DNA from 3 places in the Brevibacterium sp. LS14 genome. Region 3 is predicted to be linked to each of the others. Evidence: riboswitches for the same ligand, from Rfam matches in the RefSeq annotation. Region 3 holds a riboswitch; each other region holds the start of a gene.
What was found. Region 3 has a riboswitch for thiamine pyrophosphate ahead of EZE58_RS07560 (TenA family protein). Riboswitches for the same ligand answer to the same signal wherever they lie in the genome.

Region 1: another riboswitch for thiamine pyrophosphate. It lies ahead of EZE58_RS01835 (ECF transporter S component); the one in region 3 lies ahead of EZE58_RS07560 (TenA family protein).
Region 2: another riboswitch for thiamine pyrophosphate. It lies ahead of thiM (hydroxyethylthiazole kinase); the one in region 3 lies ahead of EZE58_RS07560 (TenA family protein).

The regions. Positions count from the first base shown of each region.
Region 1 covers NZ_SJXG01000011.1:65,641-75,287, forward strand. The annotation lists gene EZE58_RS01810 (putative quinol monooxygenase) at 1-141, shown strand, start outside; gene EZE58_RS01815 (hypothetical protein) at 150-455, opposite strand; gene EZE58_RS01820 (hypothetical protein) at 527-1,069, shown strand; gene EZE58_RS01825 (energy-coupling factor transporter transmembrane component T) at 1,077-1,913, opposite strand; gene EZE58_RS01830 (ABC transporter ATP-binding protein) at 1,906-3,396, opposite strand; gene EZE58_RS01835 (ECF transporter S component) at 3,396-4,025, opposite strand; TPP riboswitch at 4,051-4,159, opposite strand; gene EZE58_RS01840 (universal stress protein) at 4,229-5,227, opposite strand; gene EZE58_RS01845 (DUF4916 domain-containing protein) at 5,602-6,141, opposite strand; gene EZE58_RS01850 (MmgE/PrpD family protein) at 6,358-7,854, shown strand; gene prpB (methylisocitrate lyase) at 7,854-8,759, shown strand; gene EZE58_RS01860 (bifunctional 2-methylcitrate synthase/citrate synthase) at 8,756-9,647, shown strand, end outside.
Region 2 covers NZ_SJXG01000049.1:119,401-129,047, reverse strand. The annotation lists gene EZE58_RS10030 (LacI family DNA-binding transcriptional regulator) at 1-327, shown strand, start outside; gene EZE58_RS10025 (substrate-binding domain-containing protein) at 446-1,564, shown strand; gene EZE58_RS10020 (ATP-binding cassette domain-containing protein) at 1,585-2,406, shown strand; gene EZE58_RS10015 (ABC transporter permease) at 2,403-3,614, shown strand; TPP riboswitch at 3,850-3,953, shown strand; gene thiM (hydroxyethylthiazole kinase) at 3,941-4,801, shown strand; gene thiE (thiamine phosphate synthase) at 4,798-5,505, shown strand; gene thiD (bifunctional hydroxymethylpyrimidine kinase/phosphomethylpyrimidine kinase) at 5,502-6,368, shown strand; gene EZE58_RS09995 (TenA family protein) at 6,467-7,210, shown strand; gene EZE58_RS09990 (hypothetical protein) at 7,307-7,519, opposite strand; gene EZE58_RS09985 (cysteine desulfurase family protein) at 7,672-8,847, opposite strand; gene nadC (carboxylating nicotinate-nucleotide diphosphorylase) at 8,849-9,647, opposite strand, start outside.
Region 3 covers NZ_SJXG01000044.1:193,632-203,278, reverse strand. The annotation lists gene EZE58_RS07590 (EamA family transporter) at 1-94, shown strand, start outside; gene EZE58_RS07585 (hypothetical protein) at 115-1,494, shown strand; gene EZE58_RS07580 (DUF418 domain-containing protein) at 1,470-2,780, opposite strand; gene EZE58_RS07575 (NAD(P)/FAD-dependent oxidoreductase) at 2,855-4,336, opposite strand; gene EZE58_RS07570 (hypothetical protein) at 4,407-5,600, opposite strand; gene EZE58_RS07565 (dihydroxyacetone kinase subunit DhaK) at 5,764-7,452, shown strand; gene EZE58_RS07560 (TenA family protein) at 7,440-8,123, opposite strand; TPP riboswitch at 8,121-8,223, opposite strand; gene EZE58_RS07555 (alpha-L-glutamate ligase) at 8,241-9,257, opposite strand; gene EZE58_RS07550 (VOC family protein) at 9,375-9,647, shown strand, end outside.

The sequences.
Region 1 (9,647 bases), on a different contig from region 3:
GCCGAGCCGCACGTCAACAGCGACCACTTCGCCGCCGGCCTCGAATCCATGCGTCCGCTGCTCGCCTCGACACCGAAGATCATCTCCCGCAAGATCGACGGCGAGGGCTGGGACGAGATGGGCGAACTCGTCATCGACTGAGCTCGTCGTCATCGACTGAGCTCGCTCAGAGCCTCCTCGGCTCGGGTCAGCCGTTCATCGACGGGGAGCTCCCACCATTTCTCCCCGCGCTCGCCCAGCCCTCTCTTCGCGAGGTCGACGCGATCCCGGGCTCGCCGCAGTGCCGCTGAATCCTCGGCCTTCCTCGCCGCCTTCACCGCGTTGCGCGCCCGACCGAGGTGGCTCTTGAGGTCCTCGACGACACGATCGGGCAGGGCGGGATCGGTCCGCCGCCATCGCCGACCGCGAACGACCAGCCACTTCTCGTCTTCGGTGTACTCAGCCTCGCCCGCCATGGCGGCAGTCTACGTCGAGCAGGCAGAGCCGCAGCGATGCCGCGACCGCGCACGCGTCATAGACTCAGACCATGGCGACGAAAGCGCAGAACATCGAGTCCATCGAACGGGCCCTCGGCGAGCCCTGGTCCACGACCCGGCAGCGCCTCGAGAAAGCCGGCGGGAAGGACGCGAGCCACAAGGAACTCGCCGACGCCCTCTACCCGCAGTTCGACGGCGTCGTCGACAACCACGGATGGTGGGTGCAAGGGGCCGTCGTCGCCTATGAGCAGGAGATCGGGCGCCGCGTCCCCGGCCAGCGCGCCGACGGCACCTTCGACGTCGCCGTCTCCCGGACTGTGACCGGCGAGCGCGGCGACGTCATCGACCGCGTCGCCGCCCTCGTCGACGGCGAACTCGGCGGGGTCGCGCTCGACGGTGAACCGCGGGTCTCAACCACACCCAAGCGCTCCTACTGGCGAGCGAACCTCGTCGACGGCACAAAGGTCGAAGCCGCCGCCGAACCCAAGGACGACGACCGCACCCTCCTCGCCCTCACCGCCTCGAAGCTGCCCAGCGCCGAGGCGCTCGAAGACTGGCGCTCCCACCTCAAGGACCTCATCGGTCAGGTGTGAGCCCGCCTCAGCCGGGGATGATCGGGTTCCATGTCCCCAGCAGGTGCGCCGAGGCGATCGCCGCCACGGTGACGGCCAGCGCGGTGAGCACGACGACCGCGTCGGCGATCCCGAATCGTGAGCGTCGCCGCCACGTGCGTCCCCGTCGCCCGAAGGCGCGACCCTCCATCGCCATCGCCAGCCTCGTCCCCCGCCTGATCGACTGGACGAGGAGGACGAAGATCCCGGCGAAGAGGCTTCCGGTGCGCCGCAGCACGGACCCGCCGGCGAGCCCCCTGGCGCGACGCGCCATCGCCAGGGTCTGCCATTCGGTGACGAGGAGGCCGAGCAGACGCGAGGCCGCGAGCACCGAGACGACGACGGTCTCCGGCAGTCGCAGATGTTGGACGAGCGCATCCGAGAGATCCCTCGGATCGATCGTCGAGGCGAGGACGACAAGCGGGACGGCAAGCGCAAGGGCACGGACGAAGATCGCCGCGGCGGATTCGAGGGACCCGGTCGTCATGAGGATCGGACCGAGATCGACGACGACCGCCCCGGTCTTCTCCGCGAGGATCGCCGTGCCCCATGCCGCGAGCAGCGCCCCGAGCGGCAGGAACCACAGGCGCTTGAGTGCTGCCCACAGGTCGAGCCCGCTCAGCGGCAGAGCGAGCAGGGAGAAGCCGAGGACGACCCCGGCCGAGACGATGTCGATGCTCAGCAGCGCCCCGACCATGAGGATGAGGGCGACGGCGATCTTCGTCAGCGGATTGCACCGGACCAGCACAGTCGACCGGACGACGGGGATGAGCTGACCGGGATCCTCGATCGCGACCCTCTCTCGGGCGGGCGCGGCCTCACTCAACGCGCTCACCTCGCAGCGGCTGCGCGCTCGTTCCGAGGCTCACACGCCTGGCCCCGATCGCGTCGAGGAAGTCGTGGTCGTGGCTGACGGCGACGACCGCGCTGCCGTGGTCGAGGACGTCGAGGAAGAGCGTGACAAGTCCCGCCCAGGTCAGCGCATCCTGACCGAATGTCGGCTCGTCGACGATGAGGACCCGCGGCCTGGGCGCGATCATCGCCGCCACTGACAGCCGCCGCATCTCGCCGCCGGAGAGTCCCTGCGGGTGGGCGTCGGCGATCTCGGTGAGCCCGAGTGTCTCGAGCAGGCTGGTCACCCGCGATTCGACCTCGCTCTCACTCCATCCGGCCAACCTGGGGCCGAGGGCGAGCTCGTCGGCCACGCTGGCCTTGAGGAACTGGTGTTCGGGCTCCTGGAAGACCATTCCGATCCTCGGTGCGAGGAAGGCCGACGGCCAGCGGAAGGGCCGTTCGTGCTTTGCGCCTTCGGCCAGTGTCCCGTGGGCGCGCACTTCGCCTGCGAACTCGGGAATGAGTCCGGCCAGGGTGAGCGCCGTCGTCGACTTGCCGGCGCCGTTGGGTCCGACGATGCCGACCGCCTCGCCGGCTCGGATCTCGAGCGAGTGGTCGGTGGTCGCAGGCACCCCCGCCCGTGGCCGGGCCGCACTCAGCCTCTCAGCGGTGAGCACCGTCCCTCCCGGCTCGCCGGATCGCAACGCTCCCGGCTGACGCGGGGGAGTGCGGGAGCCGGACTCGGGCACCCAGATCCCGGTGGCCCGGAGCACCTCGGCGAGGGCGGGATCACCGAAGACCGCGGACGGCGATCCCTGCGCGACGACCCCACCGCGGCCGAGGACGATGACGGTGTCGACGTCGTCCGACCACAGGCTCACCCGGTGCTCGACGACGATCATCGTCGCCGAGGTGGCCGCCTGGACCGTGAGCACCGCGTCCCGGACCGAGGCCGCCGAGGCGGGGTCGATGTTCGCCGTCGGTTCGTCGAGGACGATGACCTCGGGTGCCATCGCGTGGATGCCGGCGAGTGCGAGGCGCTGCTTCTGGCCCCCGGAGAGTGCGGCCGTGGGGTGGTCGAGGGGCAGGTCGAGGCCGAGCGCTGCCAGGGAGGCGGGGATGCGCTCGTCGATGACTTCGGCGCTCATCCCGATGTTCTCCATTCCGAAGGCGACGTCGTCGCCGACGCGGGAGAAGATCACCTGCGAATCGGGGTCCTGGAGGACGAGCCCGGTCACACCTCGGCGAGGATCCGGTGGGGCGTCACCGATCACGAGCTCTCCTCCGGCCTCACCCGATTCGACGGGGAGGACACCCGCGATCGCGTGGAGCAGTGTCGACTTCCCCGCCCCTGACGGGCCGAGGAGGAGAACCTTCTCACCTGCGGCGATGTCGAGGTCGAGGGGGCCGACGGCGAGCGTGTCCCGATCGGCGTGCCGCCACGAATAGCCGCGAGCGCGGATCGGCAGACCCATCAGCGGATGCGGCCGGAGGCGAACGAGGACAGCGCCCCGGTCTTCGCGATCGCACGGTAGGCGTACCACGCACCGATGCCGGAGATGACGATGCCGGAGACGATCGCGCACACGGCGTAGGCGAGCTGGTAGGTCAGCTGCCATTCGGCGTTGTAGAGGATGTTCTCGCTCACGGCCATGAAGGCGGCTGCGACGAGACCGGACAGCGTCGTCACCCACAGCGTGAACCTCCGGTAGCCGAAGGCGGCGAAGACGAGTTCGGCACCGAGGCCCTGGATGAAGCCCGACAGGAGCACGGTCGAGCCGAAGTGGGAGCCGAGGACGCCCTCGACGATCGCGGCGAGCACCTCGCAGAGCAGCGCGGCACCGGGCTTGCGGATGATGGCGCCGGCCAGAGGTCCGGCGAGCACCCAGAGTCCGGCGATGAGTCCGATCGAGGGCGGGAAGGCCTGGAAGCCGAGTTCGATGACCTTCCAGCTGGCGGCGAGCACCCAGAAGATCAGGCCGACCGCGATGCCGAGCACCGCGGTGACGACGTAGTCGACGACGCGCCACTTCTTCGTCGGCGGGGCCTGCGTGTAGGCGGGTGCGGACTTCGCGGCGGTTCCGGGCGCGGTGGTTCTCGGCATTGTGCCTCCTCGTGTCTCAAGGAGGGGTAGAAGAGTCTCGACTTCCTTCGGCGGTGCTAGCCGCATCAGGTTCGAGGGTCTGCAGCATGATCTGCACTCTCAGCGCCCCTGCTGGCGCTCCCCTGTCGTGAGACTTACTGTACAGCACCCGCCGCGCCGCCTGTCGGGACCGCGTCAGGCGATCAGGCAGGCGGCGATGGTCGTCATGTGTCGTGCGGCTGTGGCCAGCTCGGGACGATCATCACCGGACCCTCGGCATGGTGGAGGACCCCGCGGGAGACCGAGCCGAGCAGCGCGCTCTTGACCGCTCCGCGACCACGCGTGCCCATCACCGTCAGCTGCGCCCGCTTCGTCGCCTCCGAGAGCATCGCGGTCGCATCGCCGACGACCACCGAGGTGGAGATCGGCAGACTCGGGAACTGCTCGCCGAGCGCATCCGCCTCCGCCGAGAGCGCGGTCTCGAGCTGCTTCTGCCGACGGTCGGCGACGTCGGCGCCGAGCTCGAGCTCGGGATACCAGTAGAGCCACTCCTCGCCGGCGGGCAGGACGGAGACGACCTCGAGTCCGGCCTCCCTCGAGGCGGCCACCTCGGCGGCGGTGAACATCGCGATCCGCGCGGCCTCCGAACCGTCGACGGCGACGACGACCGGTCCGCGGGCCTCGCCGCGCTGTGCTGAGTGCTGGGGGACGACGATCGTCGGGCAGTGCGCGTGCGGGGGCAGGGCCGTGGAGACCGATCCGAGCATGCGACCGAGGAACCCGCCGCGCCCTCGGGCGCCGACGATGACCACCTCGGCGTTGGAGCTGAGGTTGACGAGGACGCCGGCGGCGTCGCCGGATTCGGCCGCGTAAGTCACGGGTTCGGGATGATCGGCGAGGAGTTCGGACGCCTCGGCGAGGAGCTTCTCGGCTCCCCGCAGTGCGGCCTCGTCCTCGGGTTCGGAGGGTATGGAGGCCATGTTCGGGTAGATCATCAGCGGCATCGTGAACGCCGTGACGACGGTCAGGGGGACGCCGCGGTGGAGGGCTTCGATCGCGGCGTAGCGCAGGGCCAGGGCCGCGAGTTCGGATCCGTCGAAGCCGACGAGGACGCCGAGGTCGCGGCTGAGTCCGGACTCGGCGGGCCGCGGGTCGGCGGCGCGGTCATCGGTCGGGTTCGCAGCGGCCTGGCGAGCGGGGTTCCGGTGGGCGTCAGCGTTCATGGCAGTCCTCTCGACGGGGCCTGACCAACCCTGACGATGACGGCGGCCCCGAAAACCACATCCGTCGTCGTCGCCTCCAGTCTACCAGTGCACTTCTACAGCGTGTAGAAAAGTCGCCGAGGCGGTCGCCGGGTTGCTGTGGCGCCGCGGGGTGGCTGTGGCACCGCCGAGTTGCTGTGGCGCCGCGGGGTGGCTGTACGCCCGCGGGGTGGCTGAGCGGCCGGCGGGCGCATGGGGTTGCCGAGTCGAGGACGCCAAGTGTCGATTTCTGGCTCGCGAATCGACACTGAGCGTCCTCGAGTCGCAGCGCGCCGCGGAAAACCGGGCGGCACCCCGCGTAGGCGCCGGGCGCAGGCCCGATGGACAGCCCGGCCTCAGATGGGAAAGCCGAGGTAACTCAGGGCCGCGCGGATGATGTGCTCCTGACCGTGGGAGAGTTCGCTCGCGATGTCCTCGCGCAGCGCCTCCGACGGCGTGAGCCAGTCGAGGCTGAGCGCGTCCGCGCGCGGGGTGCACTCGCCGCGGACCTCCATGACGAAGCACATCGAGATCGCGTGCTGACGCGGGTCGTGGAGGAGCGCCGCTCCCTCGGTGGGGAAGTACTCGGCGATGTGGAACGGCGCGATGGCCGGGGGGACGACCGGCAGCGCGAGCGGACCCAGGTCGTTCTCGGCATGGCGCAGCAGAGCCGCGCGGATCGACTCGTGGTAGCGGATGCGGCCGCCGACGACCTCGCGACCCAGGGTGCCGTCGTCGAGGCGGCGCAGCAGGAGGCCGATCTCCTCGACATCGCCGGCCTCTCCGACGCGGACGGGGATGGCATTGACATAGGGGATGGGGAGACGGCGACGAAGCTGGGCGAACTCGTTGTCGTCGAACCAGTTCTCGTCGAAGTCGAGGGCAGTGCGGGTCATATCCCGATTGTGTCACAGTTCACCTCGACGGACGGGTGGGAGGAGGGGGGTCGAGGCGGCTCATGCCGGTCGGGTAAAGTATCTTGATGTCAAGATAAAACTCCGGCCGGGCCGCAGCGTCGCAGTGACGTGGCCTACAGTTGAGTCAACCACTCTCCGGCCAGCGGCGGTCGTGACATGGCCCGCAGCGGTCAACGACGATTGAAGGGATTGTCCATGATTGATCATGAGGTCCGTACCCACAAGAGCTCAGAGAACCTGGCTCGTGAGGATCAGCTCGCCTGGAAGATCGCCGAGGTCGCCTCCGACCCGACGCCCGTCGATCCCGAGGTCACCGAGATGGTGATCAACCGCGTCATCGACAACGCCGCCGTCGCGGCCGCCTCGGTGAACCGTTCGGCCCCCACCCACGCCCGCGAGCAGGCACAGGCGCACCCCTTCACCCCGGGTGCGACGATCTTCGGACTTCCCCTCGCCGAGCGCTTCTCCCCGGAGTGGGCGGCCTGGGCCAACGGCGTGGCCGTGCGCGAACTCGACTTCCACGACACCTTCCTCGCCGCCGAGTACTCCCATCCCGGTGACAACATCCCGCCGATCCTCGCCGTCGCCCAGCACATGGGCATCGGGGGAGCGGACCTCATCAACGGCATCGCCACCGGGTACGAGATCCAGGTCGACCTCGTCAAGGGCATGAGCCTGCACCAGCACAAGATCGACCATGTCGCCCACCTCGGCCCCTCGGCCGCGGCCGGCATCGGGGCGATGCTCCACCTGCCCACCGAGGTGACCTTCCAGGCAATCCAGCAGGCCCTGCACGTGACGACGGCGACCCGCCAGTCCCGCAAGGGTGAGATCTCCTCGTGGAAGGCCCACGCACCGGCCTTCGCCGGGAAGATGGCCGTCGAGGCCGTCGACCGGGCGATGCGCGGTGAAGGCGCCCCGAACCCGATCTACGAAGGCGAGGACGGCTTCATCGCGTGGATCCTCTCAGGCCCCGAGGCCCGCTACACGATCCCGCTGCCGGGCAAGGGCGAGGCCAAGCGCGCCATCCTCGACACCTACACCAAGGAGCACTCCGCCGAATACCAGGCGCAGGCGCTCATCGACCTCGCCCGCAAGCTCGGCGGTGAGATCGAGGACCTGACGAAGATCAAGCGCATCATCATCCACACCTCGCACCACACGCACAACGTCATCGGCACCGGCGCGAACGATCCGCAGAAGATGGATCCGAAGGCCAGCCGCGAGACGCTCGACCACTCGATCATGTACATCTTCGCCGTCGCCCTCGAGGACCGCGGCTGGCACCATGAGGACTCGTACACCCCCGAGCGGGCCGCCCGTCCCGAGACCGTCGAGCTCTGGCACAAGATCGAGACGACCGAGGATCCCGAGTGGACCCGCCGCTACCACTCGACCGACCCGAACGAGAAGGCCTTCGGCGGTCGCGTGGAGATCGAGTTCGAGGACGGGTCGACCCTGACCGACGAGATCGCCGTCGCCGACGCCCACCCGCTCGGCGCCCGCCCGTTCGTCCGCGAGAACTACGTCGAGAAGTTCCGCACGCTCTCCGCGGGCATCCTCACCGAGGCCGAGGCGAACCGCTTCCTCGACCTCGCCGAGAACCTCGAGAGCCTCGACGCGGCAGGCGTGGGCCAGCTCAGCTTCGCCGTCGAAGGGCTGAAGCACAGCGGTTCGAAGGGCATCTTCTGATGCTCGGGGCCACCACGACACCGGCCGAGCGCCGGAAGCGGTTCCGCGAGCTCCTCGCCGGCGACGGGATCGTCCAGTTCCCCGGCGCCATCAACCCGATCAACGCCCAGATCATCGAGCAGATCGGCTTCGAGGGCGTCTACATCTCCGGGGGCGCGTTCTCCGCGGCCCTGGGGGTGCCCGACATCGGCCTGACCACCCTCACCGAGGTGGCCGACCACGGCCGTGCGATCGCCCGGGTGACGAACCTGCCGACGTTCATCGACGCCGACACCGGGTGGGGCGAGGCGATGAACGTCGCCCGCACCGTCCAGGAGTTCGAGGACGCAGGGATCTCCGGCATGCACCTCGAGGATCAGGTCAACCCGAAGCGGTGCGGCCACCTCGACGGCAAGGAGGTCGTCACCACCGTCGAGATGACCAAGCGCATCGCCGCGGCCGTCAAGGGCCGGCGGGACGAGAACTTCGTCATCTGCGCCCGCACGGACTCCCGCGCGGGAGAGGGACTCGACGCCGCGATCGACCGGGCGAAGGCCTACGTCGACGCGGGAGCCGACATGATCTTCCCCGAGGCGATGCGCGACCTCGACGAGTTCGAGCGCTTCGCCGCCAGCGTCGACGTGCCGATCCTGGCGAACATGACGGAATTCGGAAAGAGCGAACTGTTCACCACCGAGCAGTTGGCGAACGTCGGGGTCAAACTCGTGATCTACCCGGTCACGACCCTGCGTCTCGCCATGGGTGCGATCAAGTCGGGCCTGCAGACGATCCGGGACAAGGGCACTCAGGTGGACCTGCTCGAGGGGATGCAGACCCGCGCGGACCTCTACGACACCATCGACTACGCCGCGTACAACGACTTCGACGCGGCCGTATTCAACTTCTCACAGGAGGGTCACCAGTGACCGAAGAAATCAAGAAGGGCCTCGCCGGAGTCGTCGTCGACACCACGGCCGTCTCGAAGGTAGTCCAGGAAACCAACTCGCTGACCTACCGCGGATACCCCGTCCAAGAGCTCGCTGCCAAGCGGAACTTCGAGGACGTCGCCTACCTCATCTGGAACGGCGAACTGCCCACCGAGGAGCAGCTGGCCGAGTTCAAGGCCCGTGAGCACGCCCAGCGTGAGATCTCGCCGGAGCTCGTCGAGATCATCCTCGGCCTGCCCAAGGACGCGCACCCCATGCACGTCGTCCAGACCGCGGTCGCCTACCTCGGCGCCGTCGACCCCGAGGCCGACGTCGAGGGACCCGAGGCCAACCTCGCGAAGGCCGAGCGCCTCTACGCGCAGCTGCCGACGATCGTCGCGATCGACCACCGCCGTCGCCACGGGCTCGACCCGGTGGCGCCGACGAAGGACCTCGACTACGCGGCGAACTTCTTCAAGATGGTCTTCGACGAGGTCCCCGCCGACGAGGTGGTGCGCAGCTTCGACATCTCGATGATCCTCTACGCCGAGCACTCCTTCAACGCCTCGACGTTCACCGCCCGCGTCATCACTTCGACGACCTCCGACCTCTACTCGGCCGTCGCCGGAGCGATCGGTGCCCTCAAGGGACCCCTGCACGGCGGCGCGAACGAAGCCGTCATGGCGATGCTCGAGGAGGTCGGCACCGCCGACAAGGCCTCGGCGTGGATCGACGACGCTCTGGCCCGCAAGGCGAAGATCATGGGCTTCGGACACCGCGTGTACAAGAACGGCGACTCGCGCGTGCCGACCATGCGCAAGGCGTTCGAGGAGATGGCCGAGGTCAAGGGCGCAACCGACCTCCTCGACCTCTACAACACCTTCGAAG
Region 2 (9,647 bases), on a different contig from region 3:
GGGTCCCGGGCCGCCCCGACCGCGCTCATCACGCTTTCTGCGACGGTGACGATGGGGGCGATCGACGCGAGCCGGCGACTCGACCAATGGCCCGCGGTCGTCGGCATCGACGACTTCCCCGGAGCAGACCTCCTCGACGTCACCGTCGTCGACCCGGATGTCGACGCGATGTCCGCCGAGGCAGTGCGGGTCCTCACGGGGGACCACCGTCGCAGCTCCGGAACAGGGTCGATACCCCTCCTCACCTCGGCGAACGGCCTCACCCCGGTCCGCCTCATCCGTCGCGGCAGCGGTGAGGAGTCACCGCGCCAGGTCGCAGCACGCTGAGCAGGCGGCTGTCGGATCCTCGGAGGGAATTCCGCGCGGACAGTTGACAAACCTCATCGGTGAGCGAAATATGACTACCATCCTGACAACGTTGTCAGAATGAGGAAAGGTTTCGAGAATGCGCAGTTCCCACACCCGCGAATCAGCATCGCCGAGGCGCGCCCACCGCCGGCTCACCGTCCTCGGTGCCGCCGTCGCGATCTCCGCGCTCGCCCTCAGCGGCTGCGGCAACCAGAAGGGCCAGGGCAACGACGAGGCCGGATCCGGTACCGGCTCCGACGGTGACGTCACCATCGCCCTCCTCCTGCCCGAGTCGAAGACCACCCGCTACGAGTCGCTCGACAAGCCGAATTTCGAGAAGTACGTCGCCGAAGCGAACCCGGATGCGACGGTCGAATACCGCAACGCCAACCAGGACGCCTCCCAACAGCAGCAGCAGTTCGAGGCTGCGGTGACCGAAGGAGTCGACGTCATCGTACTCGACCCGGTCGACGCCTCGGCGGTCGCGTCGTCCCTGGCGAAGGCCGAAGCGAAGCAGATCCCCGTCGTCTCCTACGACCGCTTCTTCGACGGAGCCGACTACTACACCTCGTTCGACAACAAGAAGATCGGCAACCTTCAGGGTCAGGCCCTCCTCGACGGGCTCAAGGCCAAGGGCGTCGACCCGAAGTCCGGGCCGGTGTGGATGGTCAACGGCGACCCGAAGGACCCCAACGCCGCCGACTTCAAGGCCGGTGCCGAGGAGACCCTCAAGGCCGCCGGCGTCGACATCGCCGCCAGTCACGACACCCTCGACTGGAACCCCGATGACGCCCGGCAGTGGGTCGAAGGCCAGCTGCAAGGCGGAGGAGAGAAGCCGATCGCGATCTACGCGGCCAACGACGGCACGGCCGGTGGGGTGCTCGCCGCAACGACGAAGGCGAAGCAGGAACCCGTCGTCACCGGCCAGGACGCCGAAGTCGACGGCCTGCAGAACATCCTCAAGGGCGAGCAGTACGCGACGATCTACAAGTCCATCCCGCCGCAGGCCGAGTACGCGGCGAAGGCCGCGGTCGCGCTCGCAAACGGCGAGGAGCCGAAGGCCGCGACGACGTACAAGGACACGCCGACCGACTTCGTCGAAGCCAAGGTCGTCACGAAGGACACGATCAAGGACATCGTCGGCGACCAGATCAAGGCCTCGGACATCTGCTCGGGCATCGATGAGAAGCTCTGCGCCGATGCCGGAATCGAGTAGGGGACGCTGAGCGCACGCCGATGACTTCACAGACGAACGAGCCGACGCCCGCGTTCGGGCGGGCGTCGGCGACCACACAGCCCGTGCTCGAACTGCGCGGAATATCCAAGCGCTTCGGTGCCGTCCAGGCACTGACCGACATCAATCTCACCATCGGCCGCGGCGAAGTCGTCGGGCTCGTCGGCGACAATGGTGCCGGCAAGTCGACGCTCATCAAGATCATCGCCGGCGTCCATGGCGCCGACGACGGCGAGCTCCTCATGGACGGCCGCCCGCAGAGGTTCTCCTCACCCAAGGACGCGCAGAAGGCGGGGGTCGCCACGGTGTTCCAGGACCTCTCCCTGTGCGAGAACCTCGACGTGGTGGCGAACCTCTTCCTCGGCCACGAGGACACCCGGGCCGGCGTCCTCGACGAAGTCGCCATGGAGGCGAAGTCGTGGGAGCTGCTGCGCAGCCTCTCGGCGAAGATCCCCAGCGTCCGGGTGCCCATCGCCGCCCTCTCCGGTGGTCAGCGGCAGACAGTCGCGATCGCTAGGTCCCTCCTCGGCGAACCGTCGATCGTCATGCTCGACGAGCCGACCGCGGCCCTCGGAGTCGCCCAGACCGCCGAGGTGCTCAACCTCATCGAACGCCTCCGCGACCGCGACCTCGGCGTCCTCCTCGTCAGCCACAACATGGCCGACGTCCAAGCCGTGTGTGACCGCGTCCACGTCCTGCGCCTGGGCAAGGACGCCGGCGACTTCCCCGGTGATGAGCGCACCGACGTCCTCATCGCCGCCATCACGGGAGCCAACGACAACGTCGTCACCCAGCGGGCGGCACGCAGGGGTGAGCGCCGATGACCCGGAACTCGTTCATCACTGACGAACGGATCTCGCAGGAGGGGTTCGTCCGCACCTTCGTCCGGCGGATCAAGGAAGGCCAGCTCGGCTCGTTCCCGGTCATCCTCGCCCTCGTCATCATCGTCATCGTCTTCCAGTCGGCGAACAGCAACTTCATCTCCCCTGCCAACCTCGTCAACCTCTCCACGCAGGTCGCCTACCTCGCGATCCTCGCCCTCGGGATCAACCTCATCCTCCTCCTCGGCGAGATCGACCTCTCGCTCGCCCAGCTCGGCGGACTCTGCGCCTCCGTGCTCGGCGTCCTCGTCGTCCGCCAGGGAGTGCCCCCGCTCATCGCCCTGACGATCATGCTCCTCCTCGGCCTCGTCGTCGGTGCCATCCAGGGCTGGTTCTTCGCCGTCGTCGGCATTCCCGCCTTCGTCGTCACCCTCGCCGGTCTGCTCGCGTTCACCGGACTGACCCTGACGACGCTCGGCACGCAGAAGAACCTCTCGATGGCCGACACGTTCGCCTTCGATTTCGCGAGCTACTACTTCCCCGCGATGTGGGCGTACGTCTTCGGCGCGGTCGCGGTCATCGGTTTCGCCGCCGGGCTCATCCACTCGAAGCTGCGGCGGCACAACGCCGGACTCGACAGCGCGAGCTGGACGTCGGTGATCATCCGCATCGTCCTTCTCACCGCAGTCGTCTTCGGCTTCCTCATCCTCGTCAACCAGGACTTCGGGCTGGCGATGCCGTTCTTCCTCATGCTCGTCATCGCGATCGTCATCGACCTCGTGCTGCGGAAGACGAAGTACGGCCGATCGATCTACGCCGTCGGCGGCAAGGTCGAGGCCGCCCGGCGCGCCGGCATCCGGGTGACCTGGGTGCGCATCAGCGTGTTCATGACCGCCGGTGTCCTCGCCGCGCTCTTCGGCTTCGTCAAGGCCGGGGTGACGACGAACGCGGGATCGACGCTCGTCGGCACGCAGGACCTCCTCAACGCCATCGCGGCGGCCGTCATCGGCGGCACCTCGCTCTTCGGCGGGCGCGGATCGGCGTGGGCCGCTGTGCTCGGGGCGCTCGTCGTCGGAGCGATCAACAACGGCCTCTACCTCATCGGCTTCAACTCCGATGCGCAGCAGATCATCACCGCGCTCGTCCTCCTCACCGCCGTCGTCATCGACGCGATCAGCCGCCGCGGCCAGCGCTACGTCGGCAGAGGGTAGGCGTCGGAGGGTGGGCGACAGAGGTCTGACGGCTGCCGGTAGGCAGCTGGGTCGGTCGCCGAGGCGGAACTGAGTCACTTTTCGCCCGATCAGTCGGTTCAAGACCAGATCGATCGGACGAAAAGTGAATCATCGGGGCCGGGCGGCTGGATTGAAAGTGGGGTCGGGTGGGTTCGCGGCGGTGGGCCGTGCGGGCGCCGTCGTCGCCCCCTAGGTGTCGGTGATACAGTCGGGGGCAAATGACATGGGGTGCCCGGTGCGACTCGCGCAGGGCTGAGAGAACACCCATCGAACCTGATCTGGGCCATGCTAGCGAAGGGATCGTCATGACCGACATCGACCTGTCGTCGGCGCATGCGCGGCTGCGCGCGTCGAACCCGCTCATCCAATGCATCACGAACACGGTCGTGCAGCAGTTCAGCGCGAACGTGCTCCTCGCCGTCGGGGCGTCACCGGCGATGCTCGACCACGACGCCGATGCCGCGCAGTTCGCCCACCTCGCCGGCGGTCTGCTCGTCAACTTCGGCACAGCGACGAACCAGCAGTTCCTCGCCGCCGACGCCGCCGTCGACGCCGTCACCGAGGATGCCAAACCCTGGGTGCTCGACCCCGTGAGCATCGGCGCTGCCGACCACCGCACCACCCGGATCCGCCGCGCCGCGGCCGCCCACCCGACCGCGATCCGCGGCAACGCCTCGGAGATCGCGGCACTGGCCGGAGCCGGAGCGGGCGGGCGCGGGGTCGAGTCCACCGACGAGGTCGACGCCGTGCTCCCGGCCGCCGCCGAGCTCGCCCGCACGACCGGCGCCATCGTCGCCGTTTCCGGTGCCCGGGACGCCATCGTCGCCCACATCGACGGGGCCGACCACATCGCCCGCGTCGACGGGGGACACTCATTCATGCCGCTCGTCATCGGCACCGGCTGCTCACTCGGCGCCGTGACCGCCGCCTACCTCGCCGCCGTCCCGCCGGCGGGGACGAGTTCGCAGGCGGGCCCGGCAGGATCGGCCGCGTTCGAGCGCTTCACCGCAGTCGTCGCCGCCCACGCCCACTTCGCCGTCGCCGGAGAGGCCGCCGCCACCGGGGCGCTCGGACCGGGCACCTACTCGGTGCACTTCCTCGACGCGCTCTTCACCACCGACGACGACCGGATCGGCCGCGCCCGGGTCGAGGTGACCACAGTATGAGCGGCGATCGGCTCGCGGGCATCGACACCCGCCTCTACCTCGTCACCGATACCGCGCAGTGCGCGGAGGCGGGACGAACCGTCGCCGAGACCGTGCGCGCGGCCGTGACCGGGGGAGTCGGTGTCGTCCAGGTCCGCGACAAGGACATCGACGACACCGAATTCCTCGTCCTCACCCGTGAGGTCATCGCCGCCGTCACCGAGGCGATCGCCGGGACCGACCGCCGCGTTCCCGTCTTCCTCAACGACCGGGTCGCCGTCGCCCGCCGCCTCCTCGACGAGGGCAGCGACGTCCACATCCACGTCGGCCAGACCGACACCCCCGTCGCCGAGGTGCGCGACCTCCTCGGCGACGGCCCCCTCGTCGGCCTCTCCGCCGCCGAACCCGAGGAGTTCGCCACGGCCCAGGAGACCGGCGGCGTCGACCTTGTCGGCATCGGACCGGTCTTCGACACGACGACGAAGACCGACGCCCCGGCCGGGATCGGTCCCGACCGCCTTGGCGAACTCACCGCCTCGGCGGGGATCCCCGCGGTCGCGATCGGCGGCATCGACGCCGAGCGCGCGCACGAACTGCGGGGACGAGGACTCGTCGGCATCTGCGTCGTCTCCGCGATCTGCCGCGCCGAGGATCCCGAGCAGGCGGCCGCGGACCTCCTCGACGCCTTCGGCGACGGCACCCGAAAGGACGGGGAACAGGCATGAGCGAGCGACCACCGATCGCGCTGTCGATCGCCGGCACCGACCCGAGCGGCGGGGCGGGAATCCACGCCGACCTCAAGACGTTCACCGCCCTCGGCGTGCTCGGGACGACGGCGATCACCGCCCTCGTCGCGCAGAACACCCACGGGGTGTCCCGCGTCTACCCGATCGACGAGGACTTCGTCACCGATGAGCTCGACAGCGTGCTGAATGACATGCCCGTCGACGCGACGAAGACGGGCATGCTCGGATCCCGGTCGCTCGTCGACCTCGTCGTCGACCGGGCAGCGACCTCCGACTTCGGGTTCTTCACCGTCGACCCCGTCATGGTCGCGACCTCCGGACACCGCCTCCTCGAGGTCGATGCCGTCGACGCCGTGCGCACGCGCCTGCTCCCGGCCGCCGACCTCATCACCCCGAACCTCCCCGAGGCGGCCCTCCTCCTCGGCGACGACGTGCCCGAGGCGACGACCCCTGAGCAGATGCGCGACCAGGCCAGGGAGCTCGTCGCGCGCGGCACGCGCGCCGTCCTCCTCAAGGGCGGGCACGCCGCAGACGGCGAGGTCGCCGACATCCTCGTCACCGCCGACGGGGAGGTCACCGAGTTCGCCCACCCTCGGATCGCGACCCCGAACACGCACGGGACCGGGTGCACGCTCTCGGCTGCGATCACCGCCGAGGCGGCCGTCCTCCGGCGGGCCAACGGCGGGAAGACGCTGGCCTCTGAGGACATGCGGCAGGCAGTCGAACGGGGACTCGACTTCCTTGCCCGGGCGCTCGCCTCGGCGGCGGACTGGAAGGTCAGCCTCGACCCCGCGGGCGCCCACGGACCGGTCGACCATCAGGTCGACATCGTCCGCCGCTGACCCCGCCCGAGCACCGTACCCGGAGCGCTTCACCATCGCAGCACCGCGGCGCCCCGGACCCGACCCGATCGACGACGATTCGACCCAAGGAGACACGTATGACGACGACCTTCGCCGCCGGCCCGCAGACCACCGAACTCTGGGACCACGTCCGCCCGATCATCGAGGCGATCGAGGCGCTGCCGTTCCTCAGCCAGCTCGCCGAGGGCAGCCTCGATCCTCTTGCGTTCACGAACTACATCACTCAGGACAGCATCTACCTCAGCGGATATGCGAAGGCGATGTCCTTCCTCGCCGGGAAGACGACGGACCGGGACGAGTCCCGGTTCTGGTCCACCTCGGCGGCGGAGGCGATCACCGTCGAGGAGGAGATGCACGCCCAACTGCTCTCCGATGCCCGCCTCGGGCAGGCGCACTCCCAGCTCGAGGCCGAGGACCGGGTGGGTCCGTCGCCGACGACGCTCGGATACGTCTCGTTCCTCGTCGCCACGGCCGCGACCCGGTCCTACGGTGAGGGCGTCGCGGGAGTGCTGCCCTGCTTCTGGGTGTACGCGCACATGGGCAAGGTGCTCATCGAGCGCGCCGGAGAGATGGACGAGAACCACCCGTATCGGACGTGGGTGCAGACTTACGACGCCCCGGAGTTCGACGAGTCGACGCGGAAGGCCGTCGAGATCCTCGAACGCGAACTCGACCGGGCGCCAGCCGATGAGGCGGCGCGGATGCGGGCCGCGTTCGAACGCGCGTGCGTCTACGAACTCCACTTCTGGGCCTCGGCGCACGCGTTGCAGGACTGGGACGCGGGCGTCTTCGCGGTGCCCGCGGCCGAACCTGTGCGGTGAGCGCCGACACTGCGCGGAGGGCGGCCTCCGCGCAGACGGCGACCCCTCCGCTGCGGCGGCGCAGTGACCTCCTCCGCGGTGGCCCGGTGACCTCCGCTAAGCGCGGCCCTCGCGGCGGTCGTCGACGATCATGGTCAGCGGGGCGAACTGTCCGAGAGCCATCCAGCCCCGGCACAGTGTCGTCCAGAGGATGACGCGATCGACCTGGGACAGGGGGACACGGTCGTGCCGCGGACACGTGAGGCGCCCGAGGGCGAAGACGATCGCCGCAAAGCCGGCACCGATGATGGTGATGATCAGCAGATCCATGACGAAACCCCCTCGCAGCCGCAGTGGAACCCTGGATTCCAGTGTCTCTCCGAAGTGGCGCTGTGGAAAGGGGCCAATCGCACATCAGTGGCCTCTTCGCGTCGCAGTGAGGGCGAGGCGGCAGGGCTGGCGCGACCCGAACGGGCTGAGGCCTACGAATACGCGAGGCTGAGCCGGTTCGCCGCCTCGACGACCGCCGCTGCAGCAGCCGAGCCCTGCTCGGCGGTGATCGCAGACGGGAACGTGAAGCGCACGCTCGTCTTCGCGACCTCGGCGTCGATGCCGAGAGCGAGGAGCACATGCGAGGGCCCATCGGAGCCGACCGCGCACGCCGATCCGCTCGAGGCCGTGACCCCGAGGCGTTCGAGTTCGAGGAGCACGGCCTCCCCGCTCGTGCGGGAGAAGCAGAACGACGCATGGTTCGGGGTCCGCGACTCAGCACTGCCGGTGAGGAGTGCCCCGTCGACGGAGCGGAGCACCTCGGCGATGAAGTCGTCACGGATGCCGGCCACCCGGGCGGCCGCCTCGGCGCGTTCGGACTCCGCGAGCTCAAGCGCGGTGGCGAACGCGACGGCGAGGGCGACGTTCTCCGTCCCCGACCGCCTCCCCGACTCCTGTCCGCCGCCGTGGATGATCGGCTCGAGGGGGATGCGGGCGCGGATCGCCGCGACTCCGATGCCCTTCGGCGCACCGACCTTGTGCCCGGCCAGCGTGATCGCATCGACGCTGAGGCCCGCCAGCGGCAGCCATCCCGCGGCCTGCACGGCATCGGTGTGGACGTGCGCGCCGGCGGCATGGACGACCTCGCTCAGTGCCGCGATGTCGGCGACCGTGCCGATCTCGTTGTTCGCATAGCCGAGGCTGACGACCGCGGTGTCCTCCCGCAGGACCGCCCGCAGGGCCTCCGGAGTGATCGTCCCGTCGGGGTCGACCTCGACATACGCGACATCGAACCCGTGGCGTCGGGCAAGGAAGTCCGCCGAGGCGAGCACGGCCTCATGCTCGAGCGGAGAGGTGACGAGGTGCCGGCGTCCGGGATCCGTCCTCGCCGAGGCGGTGGCGTCGGGAAGCCCGCCGAGCGCCATCCCGGTGACCGCGAGGTTCGCCGCCTCCGTGCCGCCACCGGTGAAGACGATGTCTGTGCTCCGCATCCCGAGCACCCGCGCCACCCGGGCCCGCGCATCCTCGAGCGCCTCCGCGGACGCGCGCCCGAATTCGTGGTGGCTCGACGGGTTCCCGAACGCCCCGCTCAGGTACGGCCAGGCCGCTTCGAGCGCCTCCCGACGCACGGGTGCGCTCGAGGCGGTGTCGAGGTAGAGCGGGCCCATTTCAGTCCGCCGCCGGTCGGATCTCTGCCGCAGCGGTGTCGCCGTGAGCATCGCCTGACGCGTCGGCACCGCCCTGGTGAACGTGTTCACCGACAGCCGTGACCGCGCCGCCTGCCGGGTGCGACCGCTCGGTCGCCTCCGACAGCACGAGATCGAGTCCGAGGTCGATCGCCCGGACGCTGTGGGTGAGCGCCCCGGAGGAGATGACGTCGACGCCGGTGTCGGCGATCTCCGCGACGGTCTCAAGGCTGACGTTGCCGCTCGCCTCGATGATCGCTCGGTCCCCGATGAGCGCGACCCCGCGCCGCAGGTCGGCCAGGGAGAAGTTGTCGAGCATGATGATGTCGGCGCCTCCGTCGAGGACCGCAGGGATCTGCTCGAGCCGGTCGACCTCGACCTCGATCATCGTCGTGTGCCCGAGCCTCTCCCGCGCCGCCAGCAAGGCGGCAGTGACATCACCGCCTGCCCCGGTGAGCACGCCGAGGTGGTTGTCCTTGACCATGACCGCATCCGAGAGCCCGAACCGGTGACTGCTCCCACCCCCGCACACGACCGCGTGCTTCTCGAACGCACGCAGACCCGGAGTCGTCTTCCGGGTGTCGGCGATCCGCGTCCGCCCGTCGACCGCGTAGACGAAAGCCCGGGTCAGGGTCGCGATCCCGCTCATCCGCTGAGTGAAGTTGAGCGCGATCCGCTCCGCCCGCAGCACCCCGCGGGCCGGCCCCGAGACGGTGGCGAGCACCTGGCCCGCACTGAACCGCTCACCGTCGCCGGCGAGCACCTCGACCGCGATGGCGGGT
Region 3 (9,647 bases):
CGTCCCCGCGCTGACGCGGGAGGAGGACGTCCCCGCGGGGACGGCGACGGGGTCTCACCTCGACGATGGCCGAGTCCGAGGAAACGCCCGATGAGGACCGTCTAGGGTGTGAGCATGTCCGAGAACTCTGCCGATCGCGATGGGCCTGACTCCCCAACCGGCGCCCGCCCCGCCTCCGCGTCCACAGCTCGCCTCACCGTCGACGATCTGCTCGCCTCCCCGCGGGGACGCTCGCTGCTTCACTCGGTCGTCGCTGCCTCGCAGGTGGGCCCGGGGACTGATGAGGTGCCGGTGGACGACAGTGAGGTCGACCCGGTGGACGACAGTGACGTCGAGCCGGTGGACGACAGTGAGGTCGACCCGGCGGACGTTCTCGGCTGGGTTGCCCTCACCGCCGCCGAGACGATCGACAGGGAATGGGCGACCGGAATTCTCCTCTCTGAATCCGGGGCCGACCTCACCGAGGTATATGTGGCCGATGCGGCTGCGGAAGCCATCGGGTTGGGCCGTCGGAGTCCCCGCGTTCCCAGTCAGGCCGAACTTGAGCGTGCGATGGCCGAGGTCATCGCGGGTGCGATGTATTGGCAACCGCCTCATCCCGAAGACGTCATCGCGGCCGACCCCGCGATGGTCGAGGCCCTGCGCCCGTGGGCCGAGGTCATCATCGACAGCGGCCTGCTCGACTCATGGTCGGCTGGTCCCGATTTCGATGACCTCTGGGAACTGACCTGGGACGATTCAGATCACACCGGCGATATTCCGACTCGCCTCAGTGCGGAGCCTGCTGCATTGATTTCGGGAGCTGAAGGCGCACCGCCGTCAGGTGCTGGTGCGGCGGCGCTGCGGGCGTGGTCCGCAGAGGTCGCCTCCAGTGAGAGCGAGTACCGGCAGGAGTTCGCGAAGGATCCACGCATGGCGGCCAGCGGCGAATGGTGGTCGACTCCCGCGCATGAGCTGGTGACGACCACCGGCACCTGGCCGAGCGGAGAGCCGATCGGACTCAGCCTCGTCGAGGACGATTTCGGGCTCAGAAGGGCGCGGGCCTGTCGGCTGCGCCTGCGGGACACATTCGGTGTGTTCATCGTCAACGGGCCGGAACAGTGGGCGGTTCTCTGCCGGAAGTATCCGCTCGACGTCACTGCGCAACGGCGGGAGGTCTGGTTCGAGGCGACGGGACGTCGCGGTCGCTGGGTGATCCCGGATTGGTCGCGGGTGGCCGAGGACTACGACGGTGTCTATGTCAGCCTCGCCGGGTACGTGCGCACAGCGGGTGCCGTCGTCGATGTCGGCGACGGCAGCCTGCTCCCCGAGGCCGGCGACAGGCCGAGCTACGGGGACACCGATGACCGCACCGCGAGCCTCATGGCCGGGTGGAACCCCGACACCACGTACTGGCTCACCGATGCTGTCGCCGGCATCGTCGAGGTCGTCGACTGGGCCATGGACGACGAGACCTGCGCGTGGGCAGCTCACCCCGGCCACGAACGGCCGTAGGTGAGGCGACGGAGGACCACCTCGGCGGGGCCTTTGGAGTTCCTCGACTCCATCCACGTCGCCAGGGCGACGGAGATGACCCACACCCCGATGGCGAGGAAGGACGCCGGGGTCGTGTTCCACGTCCGACCCAACCCGAGGCCCCACGCGGCGAGCAGCGGTGCGAAGACGACGGACTGGAAGAGATAGAAGCTCAGCGAACGTTTGCCGAGGTAGGCGATCGGCAGGAGCAGCCTCGGCGGGTTGTCCTGGAGGCGCAGGCCGATGAGGCCGAAGAGGGCGGCGTACCCGATGCCCGCGCACGCCCCGGTGGCCGTCGAGAGGACAGAGAGCAGCTGGACGGGGCCGGAGTCCTCGGCGACCCAGCCGAGGTAGGCCAGCGCCTGCGGGACGCTGCCGAGCACACCGAGAGGGATGCCGATTCCGGCGACGAGGCCGAGGCGGGGACGACGGGGTGCCAGCGGGTTGCGGGACTCGATCCACCGGTGCCGGGCGGCGAGGCCGCCGAGGATGATGCACAGGGGCACGATGAGGGAGAAGGTGCCGAGCACGGTCGCCATCACCCACACGAGGAGGCGGACGCCGATCGCCGTGAGGTAGTTCGTCTCTCCTGTGCCTTGGGTGAGGAGGGTGTCGGTGATCGCCCCGAACGCCGCGGATTCCTCGGGCGTCATGTCCGCGCCGGTGCCCGAGTCGCCTGCGAGGACGAGGGAGACGACGATGAAGAAGACCTGGACGAGGACGAAGAGCGCAAGGATGCCGGCGAGGATCCAGACGGTGATCCTCAGTGCTCGGTCCCCGGCGGCCTGGATGAGGTAGCCGAGGATGAGACCGCACAGACCGTAGGCGCCGAGGATGTCCCCGCCGAAGAGCAGCGCGGCGTGGATGAAACCGAAGACGACGAGCCAGAGGCTGCGGCGCACGAGCATCGAGGTGATCGTCCGCGGGTCGTCGCCGGCGGCGGTGCGGCTGCGGGTGAACTGGACGATGCCGTAGCCGAAGAGGAACGCGAACATCGGGTAGATGCTGCCGTCGACGAAGAGGATCGTGAGCACGGACAGGGTCGTATCAAGCGGGGAGTCGCTCGTCGGGTGGCCGCTCATCATCGTCGCGGCCTTCGTGCCCCACAGGTACGCCGAGACGTTGGCGATCGCGATGAGGCAGAGCATGAGACCGCGGGCGAGGTCCGGGGCGAAGGCCCGCCGAGGCGCGGGAGTGGGAGGGCCGGGCGCGCGACTGCTGTGCATCATCGGAGCCGGCTGGTGCGGGAAGTCTGGGTGCGTCATGTGATGTTTCGGGTCGAGGACGGTTGGACGGTGTCGGACGGGTGAACGGCGACCGCCTCGGCGAGGATCCGGTTTCAGTCCTGCGGGGCGAGGCTGGGGACCTCGGTGATGCCGAACCGGTGCTTGAGCGCGCGCTGCGCGGCGAACCAGCCGTTCATGCCGTGGACGCCGGGGGCGGGTGGGGTCGCCGACGAGCAGAGGTAGGCGCCGGGCACGCCGAGGCTGTAGTTGTCCCAGTTCGTCCGCGGGCGGGCGAGCATCCGGTAGAAGGTGATGATGCCGGTGGCGATGTCGCCGCCTGTGTAGTTCTGGTTGTGCTCGGACATCTGCGAGGCCGGCACCGACCGGTAGTCGACGATCGTGTCGCGGAAGCCGGGGGCGAAGCGTTCGAGCTGCCGAGTAATGTACTCGGCCGGGTCGATCGGACAGTCGAAGGGGACGTGGCAGTACGTCCACAGCGGCCGCAGGCCGTTGACCTCACGCGAGGGGTCGAAGACCGTCGGGTCGGAGACGAGGCAGACCGGGTGCTCGGGCATCCGCCCGGCGACGACGTCGCCTTCGGCCGCGGCCATCTGCTCCCGGGTCCCGCCGAGGTGGACGGTGCCGGCGCGCGCGACGTCCGGATCCGCCCACGGGACGGGCCCGTTGAGGACGAAGTCGACCTTGGCCGCGGCGTTGCCGTGCTTGAAGGTCCGCAGGGCGCGCTCGACGTGAGCGGGGAGGAGGCCGGAGAAGATGTCCGCGGCATTGCCCGCCGAGGTGTCGAGGATGTAGGCGCGGGCCGCGGGCATGTCGGCGACGTGGTCGACGCGGACCCCGGCCGTCACCCGACCGCCGTGGGCTTCGAGATCGGCGACGAGGGCGTCGGTGATCGCCTGCGAACCGCCGACGGGGGAGGGCCACCCGCCGGCGTGGGCGATGGTGGCGAGCATCGTCGCCGTCGCTGCCGTGCCCATCCCCGGCAGGGGGCCGATCGCGTGCGAGCCGACGCCGGTGAACAGCGCCTGGGTGGTCTCGTGGGAGAGCGGGATGTTCCACGCGGGACTCGCCTGGGAGAGCAGCCGCATCCCGAACTTCACGACGTTGGCGATGCCCGAGGCATCGCGCAGGGTCGGCGGCAGCGACCGCTTATCGCCGAGGGAGAGCCAGATCGTGTCGTCGACGCGCTCGAGGAGGGGACGGAAGAACCGGTCCCATTCCGGTCCCGCCTCGCCGAGGTGCTCGACCGTCTTCGCAAGATCGTGGAAGGCCAGCGCGGCGGGCCGACCGTCGAGCGGCTGGGCGTAGGAGATCTCCGGGGTCGTGAACTCGAGTCCGCGGGCCCGGAGGTCGAAGTCGACGAAGAAGGGGCTGGCGATCGCGAGCGGGTGGACGGCCGAGCAGATGTCGTTGACGATCCCCGGGGCCAGCCCGAGGTCGAGAGTGCGCGAGCCGCCGCCGATCGTCGGCTGGGCTTCGAGGACCTCGACCGAAAGCCCCGCCCGAGCCATGGTGACGGCGGCCGCCAGACCGTTGGGGCCGGATCCGACGACGACGACATCAGGCTGGGTGCTCATGGCTTCAGTCTAGGTCAGACGCCCGAAGCGCGTGCCTCGGGCGTGCGCACGGCGGCCCCCGGCGCCGGGATCAGAACTCGCCGATCCCGTTGTGGAGGATGTCGCGCAGAGCCGAGCGGATGAGGCCGAGCTCTTCGAAGCCGTCGAGCTCGGCGTCACCGAGGACGACCGTGTCCGTCGTCAGCTCCCTGACGCTCACGACGCTGCTCGTTCCCAGCTGGTCGGTGCCGAAGAGGAAGAGGTTCGCGACGATCGGGGTCTCCCCCTCGGGCAGGGCGCGGGTGGCAAGTGCTCCCACCCGCGGGTCGAGGGGGCCGGTCGGTGAGTCGGCGGGGACGAGGGTGCTGAGCTCGGGAAGCGTCTCCCGGGTGAGGCGCGAGGCCTCGTCGTCTTCGTCGAAGCTGTCGATGAGTCCGAGCTCGAGTTCGAACGCCGTTCTCGAGAGGACGCCGGTGAGCAGGTTCTCGTCGAGGAGCGGTGTGCGTCGGGTGTACCACCGGATGACGTCGTCGGCGTCGTTGGTGAGGATGAGCGACCAGACCGCGCTGACATCGACGTCGGCGGGCAGGGGGAGGAAAGCCCAACCGGCGAAGAGGTCCCCGAACGTCGTGACGGGAGGCGGCGGCACTTCGGCCGCCGGGCCGGTCGACTCTGCCGCGGCTGCGGTGGTGCGAGCGTCGCCTGCCGACGCCCCGGCGTCGTCGGCCTCGTCGTCGAAGGGGCTGAAGGAGAGCGTCTCGGCGAAGCGCATCTGCGCGACACGCAGCAGGCCCTCGATGAGTTCACTGCTGACGTCCTCGTTGAGGAGTTCGACGTTGCCGGATTCGAACGGGTCGTCGTCGCAGAGGATGGCGACGTAGCGGCCGGTGGGTTCGTGGCCCTCGGGCAGAGGGTAGATCTTCAGCCGGGACAAGGCCGCCGAGGCCTCCTCGACGAGGACGTCGCCGCTGAGATCGGACAGGGTGCTGTTGACCGGGGCGTCGGCGCTCGTGCCGTCGGTCTCCTCGTCGACGTCGTCGTCGACCCATGCGTTCGCCGACTCGGTCTCGACGAGGAAGCCGGCGATCTGCGAGAGGATCGTCGCATACGACGCGCCCTCGGTGGTCCGTTCGATCCACCCTGTCTCGCCGTCCTCATCCTCCGTCTCGAAGTATCCCCACACCATGGTGGGGAAGAACTTCGGCGGCACGGATTCGATGATGTCGGGGCGGAACAGCCCGAACGGGATCCATTCGGAATCGTGGTCGACGGGGGAATCGTTCATCGGTCAATAGTGCCACGAGCCGGGCGGATCCGCCGACGGTCGGCAGGTGAACAGCCACCCTGCCACTCCGCCGGGCAGGTATAGCATGGCACCGTCCGCACAGCCGGTGGCCGTCGACTGCCCACCGGACCGGCACACGACGCTGACCTGCGAAAGGATCTCCATGAGCGCGTTCTTCGTCTCGCCCACCCCGACCATCAGTGCCCTGCGCGGCTTCGCCCGCGCCCACTCGGACCGTGTGGCCCTCACCGAGGACCCGCTCTTCGTCCGCTCCCGCACCCGGACCCCTGAACGCCGAGTCGGCCTCGTCTCCGGCGGCGGATCGGGCCACGAGCCCATGCACGTCGGTTTCGTCGGGCAGGGCATGCTCGATGCGGCAGTGCCCGGCGAGGTCTTCGCCTCCCCGCACAACGCGCAGATCTACTCCGCCTCGCGCGCCGTCGCCGGAGCAGACGGGGTCCTCCACATCGTCAAGAACTACACCGGCGACGTCATCAACTTCGCCATCGCCGCCGAACGCCTCCAGGCCGCGGGCATCCCGACACGCACCGTCATCGTCGACGACGACATCGCCACCGACAGCGACGAGACCGAGACCGGCCGCCGGGGCACCGGAGCGACCGTCGTCGTCGAGAAGATCCTCGGTGCCGCCGCCGACTCCGGGCTCGGGCTCGACGAACTCGCCGACCTCGGCGCCGAAGTGGCCGACCGTTCCCGCAGCCTCGCCGTCGCCGCCCGCGCCCAGACCGACTCCCACACAGGGAGGCCCGCCTTCGATCTGGCCGAGGGAACGCTCGAGTACGGGGTCGGCATCCACGGTGAACGTGCCGCTTCCTCGATCGACCGGGAGGACTTCGACGCACTCGTGGCGAGGATGGTCGACGAGGTCCACGCCGCCGTCGCAGGCGACCCCGCCGACGGCGACCTCCTCGTCTTCGTCAACGGACTCGGTGCCAGCACGCAGATCGAGCTCTTCAACGTCTTCGACGCCGTCACCCGCGCCCTCGAAGCCAAGGGCGAGAAGGTCGCGGCGTCCCTCGTCGGCGACTACGTCACCGCCCTCGACATGACCGGCTTCTCGATCACGCTCACCCGAATGCAGCCGCAGTGGTTGGACTGGTGGGAAGCCGCCACCTGCACTGCGGCCTTCCCCGCGCCCGTCGCCGACGGCACACCGACCGCATCTATCGCCGAACGCGTTACCGACCAGGGTGGCGCAGACGAGACCGACGTGGGCACACTGCGCACCCGCGCACAGGATCGCAGCACCGACCTCGAGACCGCCGTCGTCATCCGCTTCGCCGAACTCGCCGAAGAGCATCACGGCCACCTCACGCGACTCGACCAGGTCACCGGTGACGGCGACTTCGGCGACAACCTCCGCGGCGGTCTCCGCCATGCGACCCGACTCATGGAGGAGGCCGACGCGGCGGGATTCGCCGCCGCCGAACGTGCCTTCCTCAACGGCGTCGGCGGCACGAGCGGGCCTCTGCTCGGCCTGCTCTTCCAGGAGCTCAACGCCGGATACGCGAAGCTTGGGGACGACGAGCACCCGAGGACCGTCTGGGAGCAGGCGACCGCGGCCGGCTCGGCGGCGATCCGCCGCGTCGGCGGAGCCGAGCCCGGCGACCGGACGGTCATCGACGTCCTCGAACCGACCGCCTCAGCGCTGAGCGGAGGATTCGCCTCGGCCGCCGAGACGGCCGCCGACGCCGCCCAGGCCACGGCCGAACTCCAGGCCAGGCGCGGTCGTGCGAGCTATGTCGACGGGCGCGGCCATGGCACCCCCGACGCGGGCGCGGTCGGGATCTCGCTGCTCTTCACCGCGGCCGCCGAGGTCTACGAACGCTGAGCCCGGTACGCCTCATCGAAGAACGCGCGCTCGAGCCCGACGGCCCGCCCCCACAGCGCGGTCAGCCGCTTTCGGGTCGTGACCGACTCGGCGTCATCACCCCGGGGAAAGACGCGTTCGAGTTCGTCGACGAGGAACTGCACCCACGCGGAGAAGTCCTCACCGCGGTGGAGGTCGATCCAGCCGACGTGGACGGCACGGGTGGGCATCTCCCGCTCGAGCTCACCCCAGTCGAGGTAGAGCCATTCGGCGATGACGAGGACGACGAGGAGATCCGGGTACGACGCCGAGGCGACGGCGGTCCGCATGACCTCGCGGAAGCCTTCTGTCGGAGCGAGGAGGACAGGGTCGGCGTAGTCGTCCTCGGTCACCCCTACCTCGGCGAAGGCGCGGATGAAGTACGAATCCTCATCGGCTTCGAGGAACCCCAGCTGCCGGGCGAAGCGGAGCTTCGCCTCGATCCGGTCGGCATGCGCGACGCACGCGCCGAGCATCGCGAGAAAATCCTCGAAGAACTGGTAGTCCTGGACGAGGTAGGTCGCCATGACGTCGTCAGGCACGGTGCCCGCGAAGAGCTCCTCGACGAACCGGTGGCCGACCGCGGCCGACCAGTCCTCGTCCGCTGAGTCGCGCAGCGCCTCGACGGCGCCGCCCTGGGACACAGTGATCATTCGTCTCCTCCAACTTCCTCCGCCGGCATGATCCGGATCAGGTGTAAGGGTCTGCCTTCGCACTCTCAGCGCCGGGTCAGGCGCTCCCCTGTGGTGGTCTGAGACTATCAGGCCCGGTCAGGGCACGGGAATGCCCGCAACCGCGCCGAGGCGCAGGCTCAACTCCTCGGCGATGCGCGCTGCCGCGGGCTGCCGGCCGGCCGCACGCTCGGCCTCCTCGACGGCCGAGTTGTAGTTCGTGTTCGTGTTGATGTCGTAGACGACCTGCCGGCCGTCGGCGGTCTCGATGAACTCGACACCGGCGAAGTCGATGCCGAGGTCGCGGAGCAGTTCCTCGAGTCGGCCGATGAGCGGGGTCTGTGCGGTGATCTCCTCGCGCCGGGTGAACTGGCTGACCGGCGCCGAGGCGGTGCGCTGGTCCCCGGCGGTCCCAGCGGTCAGGATCTCGCACGCGTCGGCGGGGCAGAGTTCGAACGAGCCGGCAGAGACATCGACTCTCACGGCATAGTGAAACCGGCCGCCGATGAACTCGGCGCGGGTGATGAACGGTGCGGCCGGCTGCAGGTACTCCTGGATGAGGGTGATGCCGTCGATCGGCTCGTCCGCGCCGTCGGGTCCGAAGTCGGCGATCGCCTGCTCGAGGTCGGCGTGGGAGTCGAACCGGCGCACGCCCAGGCCCTTGCCGCCCTGGTTGTGCTTGGTGATGAACGGGGGAGCGAAGTCCGCAGCCGCCTCGGTGATCGCGGTGCTCCCGAACGCGGCGGCGGTCCTGGGGACGTCGAAGCCGTGGGCTGCGAGTTCACGGTGCTGGCGGATCTTGCTGACCTCGAGCTCGTAGACGTCGGAACCGTTGATGACCGTCCGACCGGCGGCCTCGAGCCACGCGAGCACCGCCCGGCCGAAGTCCTTGACATGCGGGTCGGTGCGCGTGTGCGAGGACGCGGAGAGGCGGGACCAGAAGAGGGCCTCGGGCGGCTCGGCGGCCAGGTCGATCGTCGCTCCGGGCAGCAGCCATTCGACGTAGTCGACGCCCTGGGACTCGAGCGCCTCGGCGAAGGGGGTGATCCACTCCGGGTTGTCGTGGATGATGTAGACCGCGGGCCTGTCGGCGACGGGCAGCTGCTGGGTGCTCATGGAAGGCCTCTCGATGTCGTGTCGGAACGCTGGACGTATTGCTCAACAATCCTACGGGTCCGGGGATTCCCGGCCGAAGCCGTTCACCGCGTCCGTCCACCGGCGTAGACTCAGGCTATGGCTATCGCAAAGCAGCCCGTGATCGTTCTCGACGCTCCGGATGCTGGTGAGCTCGCCCGCTTCTCCGGCGACCTCCTCGACTGGCAGGTCCGCGTCGACGACGACGGCACGTGGGCTGAGATCACATCCGACTCCTGGCCGCCCATCTGCTTCCAGCAGGTCGAGGACTACCACGCCCCGAGCTGGCCCAGCCAGGAGCATCCGCAGCAGATGCACATCGACGTCATGGTCGACGACCTTGACACCGCAGAGGCACAGGTCATCGAACTC